Regions from separate parts of the Fictibacillus enclensis genome, predicted to be linked through region 2. Evidence: riboswitches for the same ligand, from Rfam matches in the RefSeq annotation. Region 2 holds a riboswitch; each other region holds the start of a gene.
The links. Region 2 has a riboswitch for S-adenosylmethionine ahead of mtnK (S-methyl-5-thioribose kinase). Riboswitches for the same ligand answer to the same signal wherever they lie in the genome.

Region 1: another riboswitch for S-adenosylmethionine. It lies ahead of metX (homoserine O-acetyltransferase MetX); the one in region 2 lies ahead of mtnK (S-methyl-5-thioribose kinase).
Region 3: another riboswitch for S-adenosylmethionine. It lies ahead of QNH15_RS25175 (LLM class flavin-dependent oxidoreductase); the one in region 2 lies ahead of mtnK (S-methyl-5-thioribose kinase).

Annotation. Positions count from the first base shown of each region.
Region 1 is NZ_CP126109.1:2,373,965-2,377,220, forward strand. It holds gene QNH15_RS12615 (cell wall hydrolase) at 1-532, shown strand, start outside; gene QNH15_RS12620 (universal stress protein) at 565-1,053, opposite strand; SAM riboswitch class I at 1,218-1,328, shown strand; gene metX (homoserine O-acetyltransferase MetX) at 1,416-2,498, shown strand; gene QNH15_RS12630 (MDR family MFS transporter) at 2,538-3,256, opposite strand, start outside.
Region 2 is NZ_CP126109.1:1,786,371-1,789,626, forward strand. It holds gene mtnA (S-methyl-5-thioribose-1-phosphate isomerase) at 1-81, opposite strand, end outside; gene mtnK (S-methyl-5-thioribose kinase) at 87-1,298, opposite strand; SAM riboswitch class I at 1,378-1,532, opposite strand; gene QNH15_RS09570 (carbon-nitrogen family hydrolase) at 1,636-2,421, opposite strand; gene QNH15_RS09575 (pyridoxal phosphate-dependent aminotransferase) at 2,520-3,256, shown strand, end outside.
Region 3 is NZ_CP126109.1:4,893,351-4,896,606, forward strand. It holds gene QNH15_RS25170 (ATP-grasp domain-containing protein) at 1-385, opposite strand, end outside; gene QNH15_RS25175 (LLM class flavin-dependent oxidoreductase) at 407-1,459, opposite strand; SAM riboswitch class I at 1,542-1,637, opposite strand; gene prmC (peptide chain release factor N(5)-glutamine methyltransferase) at 1,680-2,558, opposite strand; gene prfA (peptide chain release factor 1) at 2,560-3,256, opposite strand, start outside.

The DNA.
Region 1 (3,256 bases), 590 kb from region 2:
CGTTAAAGAAGGGGATACTCTTTGGAAGCTGGGGCAATCCTATAATGTGCCGTTTCAGGAGATCAAAAAAGAGAATGGACTTACCGGCAATTTGATTTATCCGGGACAAAATTTAAAGGTGCAGCCAGTAAAGGGAATAAGCCATGAAAAAACAAACGCTCCATCAGAACAAATAAAAGCAACGCCGGAAGATAAAAAATTGCTCGCTTCTCTTGTTGAAGCAGAAGCAATGGGAGAAAGCTTTGAAGGAAAGGTAGCGGTGGCCTCTGTTGTCCTGAACCGCGTTGATGATGACGGCTTTCCTGATTCCATTCATGACGTCATCTACGACAAAGGACAATTTCAGCCGGTTATGGAGAACAATTTAAAGAAACCTTCTCCCGAGTCGGAAAAGGCTGTAGACAAGGCCTTATCTGGTTATGATAACACGAACGGTGCTCTGTTCTTTTACAATAAAAAGACAGCCGTTAGCAGATGGCTCGATACGAAACCTGCTTGTACGGTTATCGGAAACCATACATTCAGCAAATAATCCATGCCCCCGTCATTCGCGGACGGGGGTTTTTATCGTTGGCTCGTACTTTTGATGCTTAATCCTGAGGATGTAATTTTTTGGCTGTTTCTTGCGATCAGTACGTCACAATTGGCATGGCGCGTAATATACTGTGAGACACTTCCGATAAAAATGCGTTCCATCGCATTTAATCCTGTTGCACCACAAACAATCAAATCTGATTCATGCATGGAGGCAAATGAGAGAATTTCCATTTTGGGCGATCCTGAGTTTGATAAAGTGGTTACATGTGTTAGTCCATGGTTTCTGGCCAATTTTTCATAGTCGTCCAAAAGTGTTCCTGCTGCAATCCGATCTCTGTCCATTTCAATATTAATGGCTCCGGCATCAAGTGGAGCAGCCGGAAGGCGGTCTTCAGTTATGTGTACGATATACAACTTGGCACGATATTCTTTTGCCACTTCAATCGCTCTGTAAAACGCCACTTCCGATGAACGGGAACCGTCAACACCAACCAGGATTCTTTGGTAAGAAGGCATACCCTCACCTCTTTTGGAATATAGTATACTTAAGTTTTACCCGCTGGAGGAGGAAGGCAAACACGAAGACAAACAATAAAAAACTTTCGGAATTTAATTGACAAATTTGTAAGACTGCTGTATTTTTGAACGTATTAAAGTTGTTCATAAAAACGAATAGTAAACTCTTATCAAGAGTGGTGGAGGGACTGGCCCGATGATACCCGGCAACCTGCAGAGATTATTCTGTACTGGTGCCAAATCCTGCAAAGGTAAAACACTTTGACAGATAAGAGACGGTACAACCCCAAAATGGATGATTGCACCTCTCTGAATCTAAAAAGAGAGGTGTTTTTTGTTTGATAAAATCGGAGGGATATCTGATGGCAAATGCACAGGCAGCAATTGGAAATGAAGTGGCAGAAATAGGGAATCTCGTTCTGGAATCCGGCAAAACATTAACTGATGTTCATATTGCCTATCAGCGCAAAGGAGCGGCTGATGCTCCGGCTATTTTGGTGTGCCATGCACTTACAGGAAATCAATATACGATGACGACAGAAATTGGACCTGGGTGGTGGGAAGGACTCATTGGGCCAGGCCAATATATCGATTCAGAAAAATACCAGGTGATTACGACCAACGTTCTTGGCGGCTGTGAAGGGACGACAGGACCGCTTTCCATCAACCCTTTGACAGGGGAGAGATATCGCGGGGATTTTCCGCTCATTACCATCCGAGACATGGTTAATGCTCAAAAACGATTGCTTGAAGTTCTTCACATTCATTCCCTTGACACAGTCATCGGTGGATCGCTTGGCGGGATGCAGGTTATGGAATGGGGCTTGCTCTACCCTGATTTTATGGACCGTTTGATTCCCATTGCGGTCACACCTGCCTTAAGCGATTATGCCATTGGTTTCAATGCCATTGGGCGAACGGCGATTGTGAGTGATCCGGAATGGAATAATGGGAACTATTCATCAGAAGTGTCACCTGCCAAAGGGCTTGGCATTGCCAGAATGATTGGAATGCTGACCTACCGTTCGGGAACGTTATTTAATCAGCGGTTTCAACGGGAACAAACGGAAGAATGGTATTCCATATCAGATGAAGCTTCGTTTTCCGTTGAGACTTACCTGCATTATCAGGCCCAAAAGCTGTCCCAGCGGTTTGATGCCAACAGCTACCTGACCTTACTGAAAGCGATGGACAGCCATGACATTGGCAGAGGAAGAGGAGGCATCCATCAAGCAAGCAAAGGATACAGGGCAAAAATGCTCTGTCTCGGATTTACAGAGGACCTGTTATATCCGCCGGCGATGATGAAAACTTTTACAGAAAGCGTGAACGAAGAAAGCCAAAAGGCCCTCTTTCATGAAGTGAATACCATTTTTGGCCATGATGGATTTTTAACAGAATTCGAAAAATGGGGCCCGTTTCTGGAAGGTTTTTTTTCCGAATAAAAAAGACATGAAGCGAAAATAGCTTCATGTCTTTTGGTTTTAGAGTTCTCCTGCAGCTTGATCCGCCAAAGGAACCGTTGTTTCCTGTTGCGTAGGTTCATTTTTAATACGGCCGCTGCCTACAGAAAGGGCAACAATAATACCTGCCCCGATGAAAATAAGGCCGGTCATAAAGACGGTCGTAAACGAACTGCTCCAAGCCGTTTGAATGGAGTGGATCACCGTACCTTTAATTGAACCCGGAAGTTTAAGCATATCTGGATGAATTAGAAGGCTGAACAAGGCATCTGTTTTATCTGCAAGTTTTTGGAAAATGCCTTGAAGCATCGGATTGCTCTGTTCTTTTACTACATCTTTCATGTTGGTCTCCAGAGAGTGGTTCATAACGACGTTCAAGACAGTAATGCCGATTGTACCGCCAATGGAACGGAAGAAGGTGGATGCCGATGTAACAGCACCGAGTTTCGTTTTCGGAAATTCATTCTGTATGGCAATCATAAGGGTAGGCATAACAAGACCCATGCCGAATCCCATGATAATCATATAAGCATAAGCTGTAATTTCTTTAGATTCCACGCCCATTGTGCTCATCAAGTAAAATCCGAATGCTGTAATCAGCATACCTGCTGTCAATACAGTCCGGTATGGGAGTTTCAACAAAAGTCTTCCCCCAACGATACTTGCAAGGATAAGGGAGATCATCATTGGCGTCATGGTTGATCCGGCCTGTGTAGGTGTTACACCCAAAATGCCCTGCA
Region 2 (3,256 bases):
GGGCAGCTGCTGCTGATCCAAAAGAAGCAGGTGATCCCCTTTATAGCGTAGAGATGAAATTTGCGTTTCTGTTGTACTCATATAAATTAAACACTCCTGATGCTGGTAATAAATTCTTCAATATTTTTTATGCGTTGTTTGTTCTTGATCCAATCCCGACCGAGTTTAAGAGCCTTCTTTTTAAGGATGATTTGTTCATCGAAATCAGCAATGGAATCCAGGTCTGCAACATGAGCCAGGCCAATGGTCCGGCGGATGACTTCACAGCCCGCGAAACCGACCATATCTGTAAATATGCTCTCCAGGACTTCATCTTCAAAACCCGGGAGTTTGGTTGCCAGCTCCACACCCTCGTCTCTCCAGAGTTCTTTGTATGTATCCGTAAAGGTAATCCATGTGTCTCTGATTAAGCCGGAAAGGTACAGCTGGTATTCGGCCCGTTTTTCTCCGTCTTTGATATGAGCCCGCTGAGCGATATGGTTCATTGCGATATTAGCAAAAAAGTGAGCGATATCAAATCCTTGTGGACCGTAGTAGGCAAATTCAGAGTCGATAATTTTGGTGGATTCCTCTGTTACAAAAATACTCCCTGAATGCAGATCTCCATGAAGCAATGCTTCGGCATGTGTCAAAAATTTAAGTTTGAGCCGGGCCGCTTTGTTTCTTAGGGCCGAATCATTCCAGAGTTCTGAAACGGCATCCTGCAGTTCTGCAGGATAATCATTGGTTTCAATATCATAAAATGGATCGGTAAACACGAGATCTTCGGTTATTTTGCATAGCTCAGGATTGGTAAACTGCTGGACCAATCTTTTTTTCTCAAACGGATGTAAATAAAAATCACTGGTGTAGAACAGGTTTTTCGCAATGAAAGTTCCGATATGTTGAGCCAGGTTCGGGTAGGTTACTCCATCAATCAAGCCTTTGCGCAGAATCACATGAGAGGACAGATCCTCCATGACAGTAACGGCCAGGTCGTTGTTCGTATAAATGACTTGGGGAACATGTTCAGACGCGAACTCAGAAAATTTTTTCAGTGAATCACTTTCAATACGTGCCCTGTCCAGGGTAAGCGGCCAGCTCTCTCCAACGACTTTGGCATAAGGAAGCGCCTGCTTGATAATAACCGATTTTTGGGTAGACGGTTCAACCAGCCGGAATACAAGATTCAAATTGCCGTCACCGATCTCATTGACCTCAATGGATCTGTAATCACTGAACAAGTCGAGTTTTTGGGATAGTTCGATCACGGTTTGCTCATTGAGCGGTGTGTAGGCTTGTTTTGTTGTCGTTGCCATAGGGTTTACCTCCGAAGGATAAATGTAAAAAAGGCCTCTTTTCTTGAAGAAAAGAGGCCTGGATGTATAGTTTCCACGCCTCTTATCTTGCAAAGCTTAAGCTTTGCTGGAATTAGCACCGTGCCATACTGGAAGTTCCAGGCTTCAAATAAAGACGCCCCATTTCACAATGGTATTACGGTCGGTTGCTGGGTTTCATCGGGCCAAATTCCCTCCACCTGCTCTTGATAAGAGACATTCATCATTAAGTTGTTAGAAAACACAGAATGCAATAATAATTTACAATGGCTATCATACAGCTTTCAAAGGAAGCTGTCAATTGCAATTTTCAAGAAGTTTAATAGTGTTCGGGTCTGCGGTCCTCAAAAATGGGGATTCTGCTTCTGACTTCATCAACGAGATCCGTCTCGATCTCGGCAAATAAAATGGTTTCATTTTCACCATCTGCTTCAGCGGTGACGTCTCCCCACGGATCGATGATGATAGAGTGGCCGGCAAAGGCGTTATTGTTATCCCGGCCGATTCTGTTGCATGCGATCACATAGCATTGGTTTTCAATGGCTCTCGTAATTAAGAGATTTCGCCAGTGAGAGAGCCTTTGGGCAGGCCATTCGGCCGGCACGAACAGAAGGGAGGCACCATCGAGAACATGGGCGCGGATCCATTCCGGAAAACGGATGTCATAACAGATGACTCCTGCAGCCGGAATGTTCTCCAGCATAAAATTCCCCTTGGTGGATCCGGGGGCAATGAACTTCTCTTCCTGCATAAGGCGAATCAAATGCAGTTTGCTGTACTCTCCAATCTGCTCACCCTCGCGATTAAAGGCGTAAAGTGTGTTAAAAATGCCATTGTCTGTTTTATTGGCAACAGAGCCGGCAACGATATTGATGCGGTGCTGCCGTGCTAAACCGCTCATCAGCTTTTTCAGATTATCCCCGTTGGCGTCTCCAATTTCAACAAGACGCTCCAAATCATAGCCGGTCGTCCAGAGTTCCGGCAGTACGACGATATCTGCGTTTTGTTTTGACGCTTCTTCAATTCTTTGTACGGCTTTCTTAATATTCTCTTCCGGCAATCCGAGCTGGATGTCCATTTGGATCAGTGCTACATTCAGTTTCATGCGTATCCCCCATTAAAACATTTTGACAGATTTTTAATAAGCGTATAACATATTGGATTAGAATTTCAAGAAAATTATGAATGACAGGATGTGTGAATGTGAAACGTTTCCAGCAAGCAGATGCGTTAAAACGCCTGCCTGAACAATTTTTTGCCAAGCTTGTGGGAAAAGTGAATGCGGTTGCCGCACAGGGGCATGATGTGATTAATCTTGGACAGGGAAACCCTGACCAGCCGACACCTCCTCATATTGTTGCTGCCTTGCAAGAGGCAGCGGTTAATCCTCAGTACCACAAATATTCTCCTTTTCGGGGATATGATTTTTTGAAAGAAGCGGTAGCTGTTTACTATAAAAACGAGTTTGGGGTAGAGGTTGATCCCAAAAAAGAAGTGGCTGTGCTGTTTGGCGGAAAAGCAGGTCTCGTAGAAGTAGCACAGTGTTTTCTGAACAAAGGAGATACCGCTTTAGTTCCGGATCCGGGTTATCCGGATTATTGGTCGGGCGTCGCCATGGCGGAAGCAGAAATGAGCATGATGGCGCTGAAAGAGGAAAATGACTTTCTTGTCGACTATAACGAAATTGATAAAGAAACGGCCGACCGTGCCAAATTAATGTTCCTCAACTATCCAAACAATCCAACAGCAGGTGTTGCCACTCCGCAATTTTTCAAGGAAACCGTGGACTTTGCCAAAAAGCATGATATTCTGGTCGTTCATGACTTTGCCTACGGAGCCATTGGGTTTGATGGAGAAAAGCCCGTCAGTTATTTGCAGACGCATGGTGCCAAAGAACAGGGAATTGAGATTTATACATTGAGTAAAACGTATAATATGGC
Region 3 (3,256 bases), 2.0 Mb from region 2:
ATTGTTCCGCCGCCTGCAAAATTTGTTCCTTGCCTGCAGCTGCAATGGTTTTCGGTGTTTTCACTCCATGCGCTTCCAATTCGAGATACTGTGCCACTTTGCTGACCTCCAGCTGCAGAGCACGGCTGCCGTTCAGCACTTTTCTGCCATGGCGCTCGAGCCAGGCAATCACACTGGCAGCAAGTTCAGGAGCGTAACGGTGTCCCCGTGTATGGGAGGAAGCGCTCATGCGGCTGTAAAAAATGCCTTCAGGAGGTGTTTCGGACAGGTTAACCGTGCCCTGATCCAGATGCCAGGTTTCGTATGGTACTTCTAACTCGTCCAGCCGCTTAATTAAATGGTTGGTCCATTCATCGTTTTCGTGAATGATGTATACTTTTTTCAATTTCATCTCTCCTCTTCTCTTCTAGCTTAACGCCTTTTCCTGGTTGTATTTTTCCACTAACGGCATGACTTGCTTTGAAAATCGCTCCATTTCCTCCAGCTGTGGTGAGAACTGAAGCAGCAAAAGCTTTAGTCCGGCTTCTTCATATTCAACAATCCGCTTCGCGATTTGCTCAGGCGTTCCGATCAGGTTCGGGCGCAGACCCCGGTTGGAAACAGAATAATCCTGCAGCTGAATCTGCTGCTCAAGCTGAGACTTGCTTGTAAAATCCTTAAAGCCTGCATAGCCGCTCGTTTCTTTCACATCCGTGATTCGCTCGAGCTCTGCCTGTGCTTCTTCCTCGGTATCCCTGCAGATGACGTAAGCGGCCATTCCAAACGAAGACAAGGCCTCTTTTTCCGTCTGGGCTCTACGGTTTTTCATATCTGTAATCTTGGTATGGATCTCCTCAACAGTGCCCCCATGCATGACATAGGCATCACAGGAAGAAGAGATAACCTGTTTTCCACGTTCGCTCTCACCGCCGGCATAGAGGACAGGATTAGGCCGTTGCACCGGTTTAGGCGACAGTTTTGTTTTGGCAAGCTCATAGTACTTCCCTTTATAATTAAAGGTTTCTTCAGTCCAAAGGCCTTTTAGGACATCGATGAACTCCTGTGTTCGTTCATAGCGCTCATCATGGGCGGTAAAGACGCCGCCATACTGCTTCGCCTCTTCTTCCCACCAGGCAGAAACCACATTCAAGGTAAATCTTCCGCCGCTGATCTGATCAATGTTGGCAGCCATTTTGGCAGTAACCGCCGGGTTATGGAATCCGGGGCGAACCGCGGTCATGATTTCAATCTTTTCTGTAACTGCAGCCAGACCGGCCGCCGTTGTCCATGCTTCTAACGCGTCCTGTTCCGGTCCTTTTATATCATTCAGATAAAGCTCCGCAATCAGTGTAGTATCGTATCCCCATTTTTCCGCCGACTGAATCACTTGTTTTGCATAATCAAAGGTCGGAGGCATATTTTCGTCTTCCACGTTTCTAAGCCAGCCGCCGAATATGGGTAGCCAAAATCCAAATCTCATCTCTTTCTCTCCTCTGCTTTATTAAAACGAAAAAAACACAAAAAAACTTCTTCTTAGATAAGAAGAAGTTTCCGCCGCTTCAATCTTATCTTTCAGGATGTGTTCCTGCTGGATTTAGCACCTTCAAACGGGTTGCCGGGTTTCATAGGGCCAGTCCCTCCACCACTCTGGATAAGATTTATTTTATTATAGTAATCCTACAACAAAAGTAGGACTTGCGTCAATATTTTGAAAACCCAATTTCTGCAATAACCATGCGTTCCTTTTGGCTGATGTCCCGCACAGTGACCACGTCGGCTCCCGGGAAGGTAATTCGCAGCATCTCCGCTACCGTCTGGCCCTGGTCATGGCCGACTTCAAAAGCAACAATCGCTTTTGGCTTCAGCACTTGTGGCAATTCCTCCATAAACCTTCTGTAAAAAACATAACCGTCCTGGCCGCCGCTGAGCGCCCTCATCGGTTCCTGATCCTTAACGATCGTTTCAAGCCCCTCTATTTCCCAGTCAGGAATGTAAGGGGGATTGGAGACAACAATGTCCGCCTTTTCGCCTTTTTCGATCCACGGCTGCAGGAGGTCCCCATGAAGGAAACGGACGTCCGCGCCCAAACGCCGGCTGTTTTCTTTTGCCACTTCAATCGATTCTGCGGCAATATCAACCGAGGACACAGAGAGGCTCCGATTTTCCAATGCTAAAGTGATCGCAATCGCCCCACTGCCTGTGCCAACATCGATGGTCTGAATCTCCTTTTGATCCCCAAACCGTGTTTCTGCACGCTTGAGTACTTCATATACAAGTTCTTCGGTTTCGGGCCTTGGAATGAGGACTTCCCGGTTTACGATGAACCTGCGTCCGTAAAACTCTTCATAGCCCGTAATATACTGGACAGGCACACCTTCACCATGTTGTTTTACCGCTGCTTCAAATGATGCTCGCTGAGCCTCTGTCATGGGATCATTCAATCCCATGAGCAGCTCGGTCCGGCTGAGATCACCGAGCACATGGCGCAGCAGCAGTTCTCCCGCTTCTGGTTCGCGTTTCTTTTCTTTTAAAAAAGATGAAGCCCAGTTCAGGGCTTCATGCCGTTTCCTATTTTCCATTTTACGCTTCCGTCTGAGCCTTCATCAAGCTGGTCTGGTCTTCTGTAATGAGAGCATCAATAAACTCATCCAGCTTGCCGAGCAAGATCTGGTCCAATTTTTGAAGAGTCAGTCCGATTCGGTGGTCGGTTACACGGTTTTGCGGGAAATTGTAGGTGCGGATTCGCTCTGAACGGTCTCCCGTTCCCACGGCAGACTTTCGGTTTTCATCATATTCCTTTTGTTTTTCCTGCTGAATTTTATCGTACACACGGGCACGGAGAACCTTCATCGCTTTTTCTTTATTCTTGATCTGTGATTTTTCATCCTGACAGGACACAACGGTTCCTGTTGGAATATGTGTAAGACGAACGGCGGACTGGGTCGTGTTAACAGACTGTCCCCCCGGTCCGCTTGAAGTAAAGGTATCTACGCGGACATCTTTTTCATGAATCTCCACTTCTACTTCTTCTGCTTCCGGAAGAATCGCTACCGTGGCTGTGGATGTATGGATACGCCCGCCGGATTCCGTAGCAGGGACACGCTGTACACGATGTGCGCCATTTTCGTATTTCAGCTTGGAATAGGCACCATCTCCATTCACCATGAAAATGATCTCTTTATAGCCGCCAAGCTCGGTATAGCTTGCTTCGATTACTTCTGTTTTCCAGCCCTGCATTTCAGCATAACGGCTGTACATTTTATAGAGATCCCCAGCA